Regions from separate parts of the Enterobacter sp. I4 genome, predicted to be linked through region 3. Evidence: predicted binding sites of a transcription regulator. Region 3 holds the regulator's gene; each other region holds the start of a gene.
The links. The regulator CRP, encoded in region 3, controls carbon source genes, mostly activating them, when cyclic AMP is high. The targets are predictions, from matches to a motif close to ATGTGANNNNNNTCACAT.
Positions count from the first base shown of each region.

Region 1: a site for CRP is predicted at 1,568-1,585, ahead of udp (uridine phosphorylase). Genes of this name have one in related genera too.
Region 2: a site for CRP is predicted at 1,788-1,805, ahead of cdd (cytidine deaminase). Genes of this name have one in related genera too.
Region 4: a site for CRP is predicted at 1,608-1,625, ahead of serC (3-phosphoserine/phosphohydroxythreonine transaminase). Genes of this name have one in related genera too.

Region 1 is NZ_JALBUO010000001.1:29,732-32,846, reverse strand. Features, by position in the region: gene rmuC (DNA recombination protein RmuC) at 1-543, opposite strand, end outside; gene udp (uridine phosphorylase) at 683-1,444, opposite strand; gene MOQ06_RS00165 (dienelactone hydrolase family protein) at 1,704-2,510, shown strand; gene metE (5-methyltetrahydropteroyltriglutamate--homocysteine S-methyltransferase) at 2,565-3,115, opposite strand, start outside.
Region 2 is NZ_JALBUO010000001.1:1,400,159-1,403,273, reverse strand. Features, by position in the region: gene dusC (tRNA dihydrouridine(16) synthase DusC) at 1-475, opposite strand, end outside; gene MOQ06_RS06740 (CidA/LrgA family protein) at 644-1,042, shown strand; gene MOQ06_RS06735 (CidB/LrgB family autolysis modulator) at 1,039-1,734, shown strand; gene cdd (cytidine deaminase) at 1,863-2,747, shown strand; gene sanA (outer membrane permeability protein SanA) at 2,875-3,115, shown strand, end outside.
Region 3 is NZ_JALBUO010000002.1:800,972-804,086, reverse strand. Features, by position in the region: gene MOQ06_RS16275 (YccS/YhfK family putative transporter) at 1-1,415, opposite strand, end outside; gene crp (cAMP-activated global transcriptional regulator CRP) at 1,473-2,105, opposite strand; gene MOQ06_RS16265 (OsmC family protein) at 2,416-2,820, shown strand; gene MOQ06_RS16260 (phosphoribulokinase) at 2,885-3,115, opposite strand, start outside.
Region 4 is NZ_JALBUO010000003.1:267,699-270,813, forward strand. Features, by position in the region: gene aroA (3-phosphoshikimate 1-carboxyvinyltransferase) at 1-349, opposite strand, end outside; gene serC (3-phosphoserine/phosphohydroxythreonine transaminase) at 420-1,508, opposite strand; gene MOQ06_RS20565 (DUF421 domain-containing protein) at 1,671-2,363, opposite strand; gene ycaO (30S ribosomal protein S12 methylthiotransferase accessory factor YcaO) at 2,491-3,115, shown strand, end outside.

The sequences.
Region 1 (3,115 bases), on a different contig from region 3:
ATTCAGCTGCTGGAGATTGCGAATTTCATGCGCCAGCGTGTGGCGCTCGCGTGCCTCCTGGCCGAAGCTGTCCTGCACCTGGCGGCGAAAGCCGTCCAGCTGTTCGCGCAGCGGCGTCAGCAGGCTGTTCAGGCTCTGGCGGTTCTGTTCATCCACGCGGCGGTTGCTGTGTTCAAAAATACGGTTCGCGAGGTTCTCAAACTGCTCGCTAAGGCGCTGCTCGCTGTTGATCATCTGGCGGATTTTGTCTTCGGCGTGCAGCTGGGTGGATTCGAGGCGGGTGGTTACTTCGCGAAGATCGGCCTCCAGCGAGGTGTTGATATCACGCAGGTTACGCAGTTCGTTATTGAGCAGTTCGCACTCGTCGCGCCAGTGGTCGCTCAGCGCAAGCTGCTGTTTCGTCGCGCTGAGTTCAGCCACGATCTCTTCGCGCTCTGCCAGCTGTTCGGCTTTCTGCTGCGCGTGCTGGTAGCTGGAAATGAGCCAGCCAATCCCCACGCTCGCCAGCGCCACTACCGCATAAATCAGGATTGAGATATCCACAATGCCCCCTGCATCCACGTATAACCCGCACAAAATAGAATTGTGCTGTATAAACGTCCAGTTTGAAAGGGTTTTCCTGCGAGGCGCTACGCAAAAAATAAAGGCCGAACGCGTCGGCCTTTTATCTCAGACGAGAGGATTAGAGGAGACGGCGAGCCGCTTCAACCACGATTTTCACCGCATGACTTTCGGTCTGCTTCATGGTTTCGGCGTTCGGGATCTCCTGCTGGGTACGGTTGACGATCACGCCCGCCACCATACCGGCACGCAGACCCTGGCTTGCGCACATGGTCAGCAGCGTTGCAGATTCCATTTCATAGTTCATCACGCCCATGGACTGCCACTCTTCCATTGAGCCTTTGAAACGGCTCACCACGCGGCCAGAGAAGGTGTCGTAACGCTCCTGGCCCGGATAGAAGGTGTCGGAGGATGCCGTGACGCCCACGTGAGTGGTGGCACCCACGGATTTCGCCGCTTCAACCAGCGCGGTGGTGCATTCGAAATCAGCCACTGCCGGGAACTCCATTGGCGCAAAGTGCAGGCTTGCCCCGTCCAGACGGACGGATGCCGTCGTCACCAGCACGTCGCCCACGTTGATGTGCGGCTGAATGGCGCCAGTGGTGCCAATACGCAGGAAAGTACGAATGCCCAGCTGCGCCAGCTCTTCAACGGCGATAGAGGTAGACGGGCCACCAATACCGGTAGAGCACACGATCACCGCTTTACCGTCCAGCTCCGCGCGCCAGGTGGTGAATTCGCGATGGGCTGCCAGCTTAACCGGCTTATCCATCAGCGCGGCGATCTTTTCCACACGCTCAGGATCGCCGGGGACGATAGCAAGCGTAGCCCCTTGTAAATCGTTTTTAGTGAGGCCGAGATGAAAAACATCAGACTTAGACATAGGTGACTCCTCTGTGGGTCGGTTAGTCAGAAGAAGTAAAACGGTACTTTACAGAAGCAACACGCATCATTTCGTGACACACCTCACCATGAATGAAAATGGTTGCAGTTAATTTCCACAAAATAGTGATTTACATCACATTAACAAGTTATAACGTAGGGTGCTGCACAAAAGATAGACGCTATGAGGCACTGTGGGTTGTTAACCTGGTGTCTATATTTATCTTTGCGCTAATCCATTCATTGGTACGGAGAATGCCATGACTGAAAAAACCGGTTTTGCACCTGCTGCTGCCCCGCATGCTTCAACCATCGTCTCAACCCCTGAAGAGGCTATTACCGCGGGCGAGACCTCCATTCCCTCGCAGGGAGAGAACATGCCGGCGTACCACGCGCGGCCAAAATCCGCCGAGGGCCCGCTGCCCATCGTGATTGTGGTTCAGGAAATATTTGGCGTTCATGAACATATTCGCGACCTCTGCCGCCGTCTGGCGCTGGAGGGCTATCTGGCCGTTGCGCCAGAGCTCTATTTCCGTCAGGGCGATCCGAACGATTACAGCGACATCCCGACGCTGTTCAGCAACCTGGTCAGCAAAGTGCCGGATGCGCAGGTGCTGGCCGATCTGGATCATGTTGCCAACTGGGCGGCGCGCAACGGCGGTGATGCGCATCGACTGATGATAACGGGTTTCTGCTGGGGTGGACGTATTAGCTGGCTGTATGCCGCGCATAATCCACAGCTCAAAGCCGCCGTCGCCTGGTACGGCAAACTGGTGGGGGAAAAGACCCTGAACTCACCGAAATATCCGGTGGATATCGCCACGGATTTAAATGCACCGGTATTAGGCCTGTATGGTGGCCAGGATACGGGGATCCCGCTTGATACCGTCGAGACCATGCGCCATGCCCTACGCGCGGCGAATGCGAAGGCGGAGATTGTGGTGTATCCGGATGCCGGACACGCGTTTAACGCCGACTATCGTCCGAGCTATCACGCCGAATCCGCGAAAGATGGCTGGCAGAGAATGCTGGCGTGGTTCAGCCAGTACGGCGGAAAGAAAGCGTAAAGCAGAAGCCCGGCGGCGGCTACGCCTTACCGGGCTATAGATATGACTAATGACTTAACCCTGACGCAAGTTCTGCGCCGCCTTCACCATGTTCGCCAGCGCCGCGCGCGTCTCCGGCCAGCCGCGGGTTTTCAGGCCGCAGTCCGGGTTCACCCACAGGCGTTCCGCGGGGATGCGCTGGGCCGCTTTTTGCAGCAGGGCTTCAATCCACTCCACGCTCGGCACGTTCGGGGAGTGAATGTCATACACGCCCGGCCCTATTTCATTCGGGTAGTCGAACTCTTCAAACGACTCCAGCAGTTCCATGTCTGAACGCGAGGTCTCGATGGTAATAACGTCGGCATCCAGCGCGGCAATCGAATCCATGATGTCGTTAAATTCGCAGTAGCACATGTGGGTGTGGATCTGCGTGTCGTCCTTAGCGACGGCGGCGCTGATGCGGAACGCTTCCACGCCCCACCGTAAATAGGCATCCCAGTCGCTGCGGCGCAGCGGCAGACCTTCGCGCAGCGCCGGCTCGTCGATCTGAATGATGCCAATGCCCGCCGCCTCCAGATCCGCTACTTCATCCCGCAGCGCCAGCGCTATCTGTTTGGCGATGGTTT
Region 2 (3,115 bases), on a different contig from region 3:
GCTGCACCGCGTCAGCAATTTCAAACTGCTTATCGCCACTGTCCCACCCAAGACGCACCTTAACCGTGACCGGCAGATGCGACGGCACCGCCTCACGCATGGCCTTTGCGCCGCGATAAATCAGCTCAGGATCCTTGAGCAACGTCGCCCCGCCGCCGCTGCCGTTCACCAGCTTTGACGGACAGCCGCAGTTAAGGTCAACCCCGTAAGAGCCAAGCGCCACCGCGCGGGCGGCGTTTTCCGCCAGCCACTCGGGATACTGGCCGAGCAGCTGGATGCGCACCAGCGTTCCGGAAGGGGTACGGCTCTGACGGTGCAGCTCAGGGCAGAGGCGATAAAAGGATTTTTCTGGCAGCAGCATATCGACCACGCGCAAGAACTCCGTCACGCAGAGATCGTAATCGTTCACCTCGGTTAGCAGCTCGCGCACGAGCGAGTCGAGCACGCCTTCCATCGGGGCCAGTAAAACACGCATTCTGAGTACCTGTGAAAAAAGACGCGCTATAGTAGCTGCTCTCTATGTATGTTGAAAGCCCGGCGTTCCATTGCGGAATGTCTGGTATGCGCAAAATTCATGATGTGATCCGTGGCACATTTTCAGGTTTAATTGTATGATGAATACGTCTCAGCAAGGACTTTCACCATGAGCAAATCACTGAATACTATCTGGCAATATCTTCGCGCCTTCGTCCTGATTTATGCCTGTCTGTACGCCGGCATTTTTATCGCCTCGCTGCTGCCCATCGTCATCCCCGGCAGCATTATCGGCATGCTGATCCTGTTTGTGCTGCTGGCTTTACAGGTTCTGCCTGCGCAATGGGTCAACCCGGGATGCTTCGTGCTTATTCGCTATATGGCCCTGCTCTTTGTGCCTATCGGCGTCGGGGTAATGCAGTATTACGATGTGCTTAAAGCGCAGTTCGGCCCGATTGTTGTCTCCTGCGCCATCAGCACGCTGGTGGTGTTCCTGGTGGTGAGCTGGAGCTCGCATCTGGTGCACGGTGAACGTCGCGTGGTCGGGCAGAAAGGAGCTAAAAAATGATGGCCAATATCTGGTGGTCCCTGCCGTTAACGCTGGCGGTGTTCTTCGCCGCGCGTAAGCTTGCGGTTCGTTTCAAAATGCCGTTGCTTAACCCGCTGCTGGTTGCCATGGTGGTAATTATTCCTTTCCTGCTGCTTACCGGCATTCCCTACGAGCGTTACTTCGCCGGGAGCAAGATCCTCAACGATTTATTGCAGCCTGCCGTGGTGGCGCTGGCGTTTCCTTTATATGAGCAACTGCATCAGATCCGCGCTCGCTGGAAGTCGATTATCACTATCTGCTTCGTGGGTAGCCTGGTGGCGATGATCACCGGCACCTCAGTGGCCTTGCTGATGGGCGCGTCACCGCAGATTGCCGCCTCTATCCTGCCTAAATCCGTCACCACGCCAATTGCCATGGCCGTGGGCGGCAGCATTGGCGGCATCCCGGCCATCAGCGCCGTGTGCGTAATATTTGTCGGTATTCTGGGCGCGGTGTTTGGCCACACGCTGCTGAATATCATGAAAATTCGTACCAAAGCGGCGCGCGGTCTGGCGATGGGCACCGCTTCGCACGCGCTGGGCACCGCACGCTGCGCGGAGCTGGACTACCAGGAAGGGGCGTTCAGCTCGCTGGCGCTGGTGATCTGCGGGATTATTACCTCCCTGGTCGCGCCGTTTATCTTCCCGGTTATTCTGGCGGTAATGGGCTAAAATTTGCGATGCGTCGCGCAAATTTCATTTTCATTTCATAAGTTGCACACATAATGAGATTTGGATCACATATAAAGGCCGAACGGCTCCGTACACTACCGATCCATTAACCTTGATGAGGCAACGTCATGCATCCACGTTTTCAAGCTGCTTTCTCTCAGCTTGCAGAGAATTTGCAATCAGCCCTGGCTCCGGTTCTGGCGGATGCGCATTTCCCCGCCCTGCTGACGGCAGAACAGGTCTCGACGCTTAAGCAGGCGACGGGGCTGGACGAAGACGCGCTGGCTTTCGCCCTGCTGCCGCTGGCGGCTGCCTGCGCCCGCGCTGACCTTTCCCATTTTAACGTAGGTGCAATCGCGCGCGGCGTGAGTGGAACCTGGTACTTCGGTGGGAACATGGAGTTTCTCGGCGCCACCATGCAGCAAACCGTTCACGCGGAGCAGAGCGCCATCAGCCACGCCTGGCTGCGCGGTGAAAAAGCGCTGAGCGCCATCACCGTCAACTATACCCCCTGTGGCCACTGCCGCCAGTTTATGAACGAGCTGAACAGCGGTCTGGAGCTGCGCATCAACCTGCCGGGACGCGCGCCGCATACGCTGGGCGATTATCTGCCTGACGCTTTTGGCCCGAAAGATCTTGAGATCAAAACCCTGCTGATGGACGAGCAGAACCACGGTTTTGCGCTGACGGGGGATGCGCTCAGCGAGGCAGCCATTGCGGCCGCGAATAAAAGCCACACGCCGTACAGCAAATCCCCAAGCGGCGTCGCCCTTCAGTGCCGCGACGGGCGCATCTTCACCGGTAGCTATGCAGAGAACGCCGCGTTTAACCCGACGCTGCCCCCGCTGCAGGGTGCACTGAACCTGCTCAGCCTGAACGGGTACGACTACCCGGATATTCAGCGCGCCATTCTGGCTGAAAAAGCCGATGCACCGCTGATCCAGTGGGACGCCACCGCGGCCACGCTGAAAGCGCTGGGCTGTTCGACCATCGAGCGCGTCCTGCTCGCATAATCACGTCGGCGGGCAGAAATGCCCGCCCGTCTGACGAAAAACCCCTCAGTTGATTCGCTGTTTCTTGCGCTAACCAGGCGGGTACAGTAGCCTGAGGGAAATTTCATCATCGGTACGAGCCATCTGCATGTTAAAGCGCGTGTTTTACAGCCTGTCTGTCCTGGTCGGCATACTGCTGTTGATCGTGCTGGGCCTCGACCGCTGGATGAGCTGGAAAACAGCTCCCTACATCTTCGATGACCTTCAGGACCTCCCCTACCGCCAGGTGGGCGTGGTGCTCGGTACCGCCAAGTATTATCGCACCGGCGTCATTAATCAGTACTATCGCTACCGTATTCAGGGCGCGCTCAACGCCTATAACAGCGGCA
Region 3 (3,115 bases):
AGGGTATATACCGCCGTCACCGTAAAGCCCACCATCGCCCAGCCGTAGTTTTTGCGGATAATCAGGTAGCTCACCAGGGTAATGGCCAGCATGCCGGCCAGCGTGTAGCCCTCCGGCACGTGGAAGTGCAGCGTCACGCCCGCGATAATCAGCCCCGCCATGGTGCCTCCCGCCCGGTGCAGAATACGTACCCGCGTGGCGCCGTAGCCGTTCTGGGTGACAAACAGCACGGTCATTAAGATCCAGTAGGGTTTCGGCAGGTGCAGTGCCATGCCCATCAGGCTGGCGACGCTCAGCATCACGCTTATCCGGGCGGCGTTACGCAGGGCGGCTGACTTCAGCGACAGATAGCTTTTCAGGGCAGGCAGCAGCGGGAGCCGCTTTTGCTTATCCGCCATCAGGTCACGGGCGTACAGCGGGCGCTGGGTGCGCAGCACCCGGGCGATACGGCTGAAATGCCAGGCGGCAAACTGGCCGACCGGGTTATCCGGGTGCTGACGCGCTATCTTCTCCAGCGCGCCGAGCTGTTTGTCCATGGTAAAGCGCGTCGGGTAGCGGTGATAGAGAATATCGTCCGCCAGCACCCGCAGGCGCGCCGCAACGGTCTGCGCGTTCCAGCGGATCACCGCCTCCGCGTGGCTGCGCTCCACCAGCTTTTGCACCTCTTCCGGGTGGTGAAGGCTGACGGAGATATGCTCCTGCAAATCCAGCCCGACCTGGAAGATACGCAGCAGCCGCTTGTATTCCTGGTTTTGGCTGGCGGCGAGCATGTGCAGCTGCTGGTAGCACTGGCTTATCAGATCCACCACCTTTTGCTGGCGCTCCAGCAGCGGCGGCAGCGATTTTTCCGGATCGGTGTGCTGCGTCAGCAGGGTATATTTCGCTTCGCAATACTCCGCCAGCTGACGGTAGAGCAGGCTGAGGGATTCGCGCATCGGCTGTTCCCGCCACAGCCAGAACCAGAACCAGTTAAACAGCCCGTACCATAGCGTGCCGAGGGCGTAGATCAGCAACGGCTCCCACACCGGCATATTGCCCGCCAGGCTTAAGGTGAAGATGGCGGCGATCAGCGACGCGGGAAGGAGGCGGGCGTGCAGCGAGCTGATTTCGGCGGTCACGCCGAGTGTCATCGCCAGCACGGTCAGGATCAGCGGCAGGGGAATGTCCCGGGCCAGCAGGAGCTGGACGGCAAGGCTACAGCCGGCAAACAGGCAGCCGCCGACGATCAGGCGTTTGAAAAAGCGTTTATGCGGCGTGTCCAGACCGGCAATGTTGCAGCAGGCGGGAACGAGGGAAAACAGCAGGCCTTGCTGCAGGTGTCCGAGGATCAGGCCCACGGCCACGGGAAGACACAGCACCAGCGTTTGTCGCAGTGCGTAGTTAACTTCCGGGTGATAGATCAGCCTGCGCCACATGAGGAGTAGAGACAAAAACGGCGTGCCACCCTGCGGCGGCACGCCGTTTGGCCGGAATTAACGGGTTCCGTAGACCACGATAGTTTTACCGTGGGCAGAGATCAGGTTCTGATCTTCCAGCATCTTCAGGATACGGCCCACTGTTTCACGGGAACAACCGACGATCTGACCAATTTCCTGACGGGTAATTTTAATTTGCATGCCGTCAGGGTGGGTCATGGCGTCTGGCTGTTTCGCCAGGTTCAGCAGGGTCTGCGCGATACGGCCGGTCACGTCCAGGAAGGCCAGGTTGCCTACCTTCTCAGAGGTCACCTGCAGACGGCGCGCCATCTGGGAAGAAAGACGCATCAGGATGTCAGGGTTAACCTGAATCAGCTGACGGAATTTCTTGTAAGAAATTTCAGCCACTTCACATGCTGTTTTTGCACGAACCCAGGCGCTACGTTCCTGGCCTTCTTCAAACAGGCCCAGTTCACCGATAAAATCGCCCTGGTTCAGATAAGAAAGGATCATCTCTTTCCCTTCTTCATCTTTGATCAGCACGGCCACCGAGCCTTTAACGATGTAATACAACGTTTCCGCTTTTTCACCCTGGTGAATCAGCGTGCTCTTTGATGGGTACTTATGAATGTGGCAATGAGACAAGAACCATTCGAGAGTCGGGTCTGTTTGCGGTTTGCCAAGCACCATGCGCTGTTATCCTCTGTTATAAGCTGTCACCAGAGTCATAAGATGCATCCGGACTCTGGGGTTGCAATCGAATTCTTACCCATACCTGGGAAGTCGGCTGTCGTAACGTTTCGCAGCCAGTAAAGTTTGATGTCCTCTGCATACATGTGTAACGTCAATGTATTACTGTAGCATCCAGAGTGTTTTAGCATAGCTTTCGCCGCGTGTCTCCTGGTGTCTCGCTTCAGCATGACGCAGGTCGCCTTCCGTTGCGAGAAATGTAACGTACACGTAATCTGTCATAAAAAATGCAACGTTGGAGTGAGTGAATATGCAAGCGCGCGTGAAATGGGTTGAAGGGTTAACGTTCCTGGGCGAGTCCGCTTCCGGGCATCAGATTTTGATGGATGGCAACTCCGGCGATAAAGCCCCAAGCCCTATGGAAATGGTGCTGATGGCCGCGGGTGGATGCAGCGCTATCGACGTGGTGTCGATCCTGCAAAAAGGCCGCCATGACGTGACCGATTGTGAAGTGAAGCTGACGTCAGAACGTCGTGAAGAGGCGCCACGCCTGTTTACGCACATCAATCTGCACTTTGTGGTCACCGGTAAAGCGCTGAAGGACGCGGCGGTGTCCCGCGCGGTGGATCTCTCCGCGGAGAAGTACTGCTCGGTGGCGTTAATGCTGGAGAAAGCGGTGAACATCACGCATTCGTATGAAGTGATCGAGGCGTGATTGAGGGGGCATCTGCGTGTTGATGCCCTCACCCTAACCCTCTCCCGCAGGAGAGGGGATATGATTATGCGATCTGCTTCCCTTCCATCAACCGCTGTACCAGCGGCGTCATGATCAGCTCCATCGCCAGCCCCATTTTTCCGCCCGGCACCACTAACGTATTCATATGCGAAATAAATGAACCCTGCAGCATCGCCAGCAGCCACGGGTAGTCGATGCCTTCCAGATTGCGGAAGTGGATCACCACGAAGCTCTCGTCCAGCGAGGGAATGCTTTTTGCGGCGAACGGGTTTGA
Region 4 (3,115 bases), on a different contig from region 3:
CGGTCAGCACAATATCGTTGCTTCCCAGGCACAACGCCGCCGCCAGCGGGCGCATTGCCGTACCGGCATTCCCCAGGAATAGCTCCAGCGCCTTAGCAGAACGTAACGCACCGCCGTTACCGGTGACTTCACAACGGGTACGATCCTCAGACAGCGTGTAATGAACTCCCAACGCTTTCAGCGCATTAAGCATATGGCGCACGTCATCGCTGTCCAGCAGGTTGGTAAGGACAGTGGTGCCGTTTGCCAGAGCTGCCAGCAGCAGAGCGCGGTTCGAGACACTTTTTGAACCAGGCAGATTAATGGTGCCATCTACCCGCGCGATAGGTTGTAACGTCAGGGATTCCATGAAACTCAACTCTCAACTCAACATAATAAAAACCCCGCAGCAAAACTGCGGGGGTGAAAAAAACAGCCAGTTAACCGTGACGACGCTCGAAGTCGATCATGAAATCAGTCAGGGCCTTAACGCCTTCCAGCGGCATAGCGTTATAGATAGAGGCACGCATACCGCCCACTACACGGTGACCTTTCAGCGCGTGCAGGCCCGCGGCGAAAGACTCTTCCAGGAACACGCTGTCCAGGTTACTGTCCGCCAGCTGGAACGGCACGTTCATACGTGAACGGTTAGCTTTGGCCACGTCGTTACGGTAGAAATCGCTCTTGTCGATCACGCCGTACAGCAGTTCGGCTTTCTGCTGATTAATCTTGTCCATCTCCGCCACGCCGCCTTTTTGCTTCAGCCATTTGAAGACCAGGCCGGAAAGATACCAGGCAAACGTGGGCGGGGTGTTGAACATAGAGTCGTTATCGTTCAGGACGGTGTAGTCCAGAATCGACGGGCAGGACTTATGGGCTTTGCCCAACAGGTCTTCACGCACGATGACGATGGTCAGGCCCGCGGGGCCGATATTTTTCTGCGCACCCGCGTAGATCACACCGTAGCGGCTGACGTCCAGCGGCGTGGACAGAATGGTGGAGGAGAAGTCCGCGGTCACAACCACGTTTTCGCCAAAGTCTGGCTCTTCGTGAATGGCGATGCCGTCAATGGTTTCGTTCGGGCAGTAGTGGAGATACGCCGCGTTGTCAGAAAGCTGCCATTCGCTCATCGGCTTCACGGCGCGCAGCCCGTCAACGGTCACTTTGGCATCGATAACGTTCGGCGTGCAGTATTTGTGCGCTTCTTTTACCGCACTGGCTGCCCAGTAGCCGGCATCAACGTAGTCAGCGGTGGTTTTGTCGCCCAGCAGGTTGAGCGGGATGCCCGCAAACTGACCGCGTCCACCGCCGTGACAGAACAATACTTTGTAGTTCGAGGGAATGTTCAGCAGATCGCGAAAATCCTTTTCTGCCTCTTCCGCTACCTGGATAAACGCTTTACCCCGGTGGCTGATTTCCATCACCGACGTACCCAGACCGTTCCAGTCACAAAGTTCCTGTTGAGCCTGTTTGAGTACGTCTGCCGGTAACATTGCCGGACCTGAACTGAAATTAAAGACTTGAGCCATTTCCCCTCACCACGCTAAATGCCATAAGTTATAACTGTGGATATCGGTTTTATCATTCAGTGACACGCGCCGCAATGTCTAAAACTTTTGACCGGAGAAATGTGCCCCTCGTCACACAAAACAATCTGCCGTACCGTTGTTATAAAACCGACAAAACCGCTGTCAGATGATGCGTTTAGCCCGGCTAACCTTCGTCCATTCTGGATTCGCACAGCGGGGGCATAATTGATGAGCGCCGGCCTGCATGACCACCACGTGGCTGCATTTTATGCAGGCATACTCCCCCGCGTCAGGCACGGTCTTGTACCGTTCAATGAGCATATCCGGCAGGATGCACAGTCCGGGCTTCACTTCCTCGTCGGGGTAGTAGTAGACGCTGATTTGACCGTTCGTTTCCATAATTGCCAGACGCACCTGGCCCAGCTGCTCAACGCTGCTTATGCGAAGCTCCATAAAGAACTCAAACTCCGTCATATTGGCGCGTTGCACATTCTCCCAGGCCAGCTGTCCGTCTTCGACTATAACCACCGGTTTCCCTTCGAACAGATCCTCTAGCTTTTCGCTTTTCGACATAAGCCACATGACCAGACGGTACAGCAGCGCAAGCGTTACGAAGACAATAAAGACCGGCACCATCGGCACATCGTCATAAAAGGCAACATCCCCTGCCGCCGACCCCAGCGTCAGGATGATCAGCACCTCAAACAGCGACATCTGGCGAACGCCGCGACGCCCGGTGATTTTCAGAAACAGGAAGACGAGCACAAAGGTGTACAGGCTGCGCAGCGCCACTTCGCCTAAAAACTCTGGTGGGACTTTATCAAACGCCATCCGCTGGAGATCAAATGCTTTCATTTTTCTATGCCTTAACAGTAGGTTACTGTCTATAAGCATAGCCCAGCCATTTATTTTCGCCGGAGATAGCACCCGTCACGCAAAACCCGTATCATTGCGCGCTTTACGTACGATAAAAGTGAACGCCATGACTCAAACGTTTATCCCCGGCAAAGACGCCGCTCTGGAAGATTCCATCGCTCGCTTCCAGCAGAAACTGACCGACCTGGGCTTTAATATCGAAGAAGCCTCCTGGCTGAACCCGGTGCCTCACGTCTGGTCTGTGCACATTCGCGACAAAGACTGCGCGCTGTGCTTTACCAACGGTAAAGGCGCAACCAAAAAAGCGGCGCTGGCCTCTGCGCTGGGCGAGTATTTTGAACGTCTGTCGACCAACTACTTTTTCGCCGACTTCTGGCTGGGCGATACCATCGCCAACGGCCCGTTCGTTCACTATCCGAATGAAAAATGGTTCCCGCTGACTGAAGACGACGAACTGCCGGAAGGCATTCTTGATGCCCGCCTGCGCGCGTTCTACGATCCGGAAAACGAACTGACCGCCAGCATGCTGATCGATTTACAGTCCGGCAATGAAGACCGCGGGATCTGTGCCCTGCCGTTCACACGCCAGTCTGATGAGCAGACCGTTTATATTCCGATGAACATCGTCGGCAACCTGTATGTGTCGAACGGCATGTCCGCCGGTAACACCCGCAACGAAGCGCGCGTGCAGGGATTATCTGAAGTCTTCGAACGCCACATCAAAAATCGCA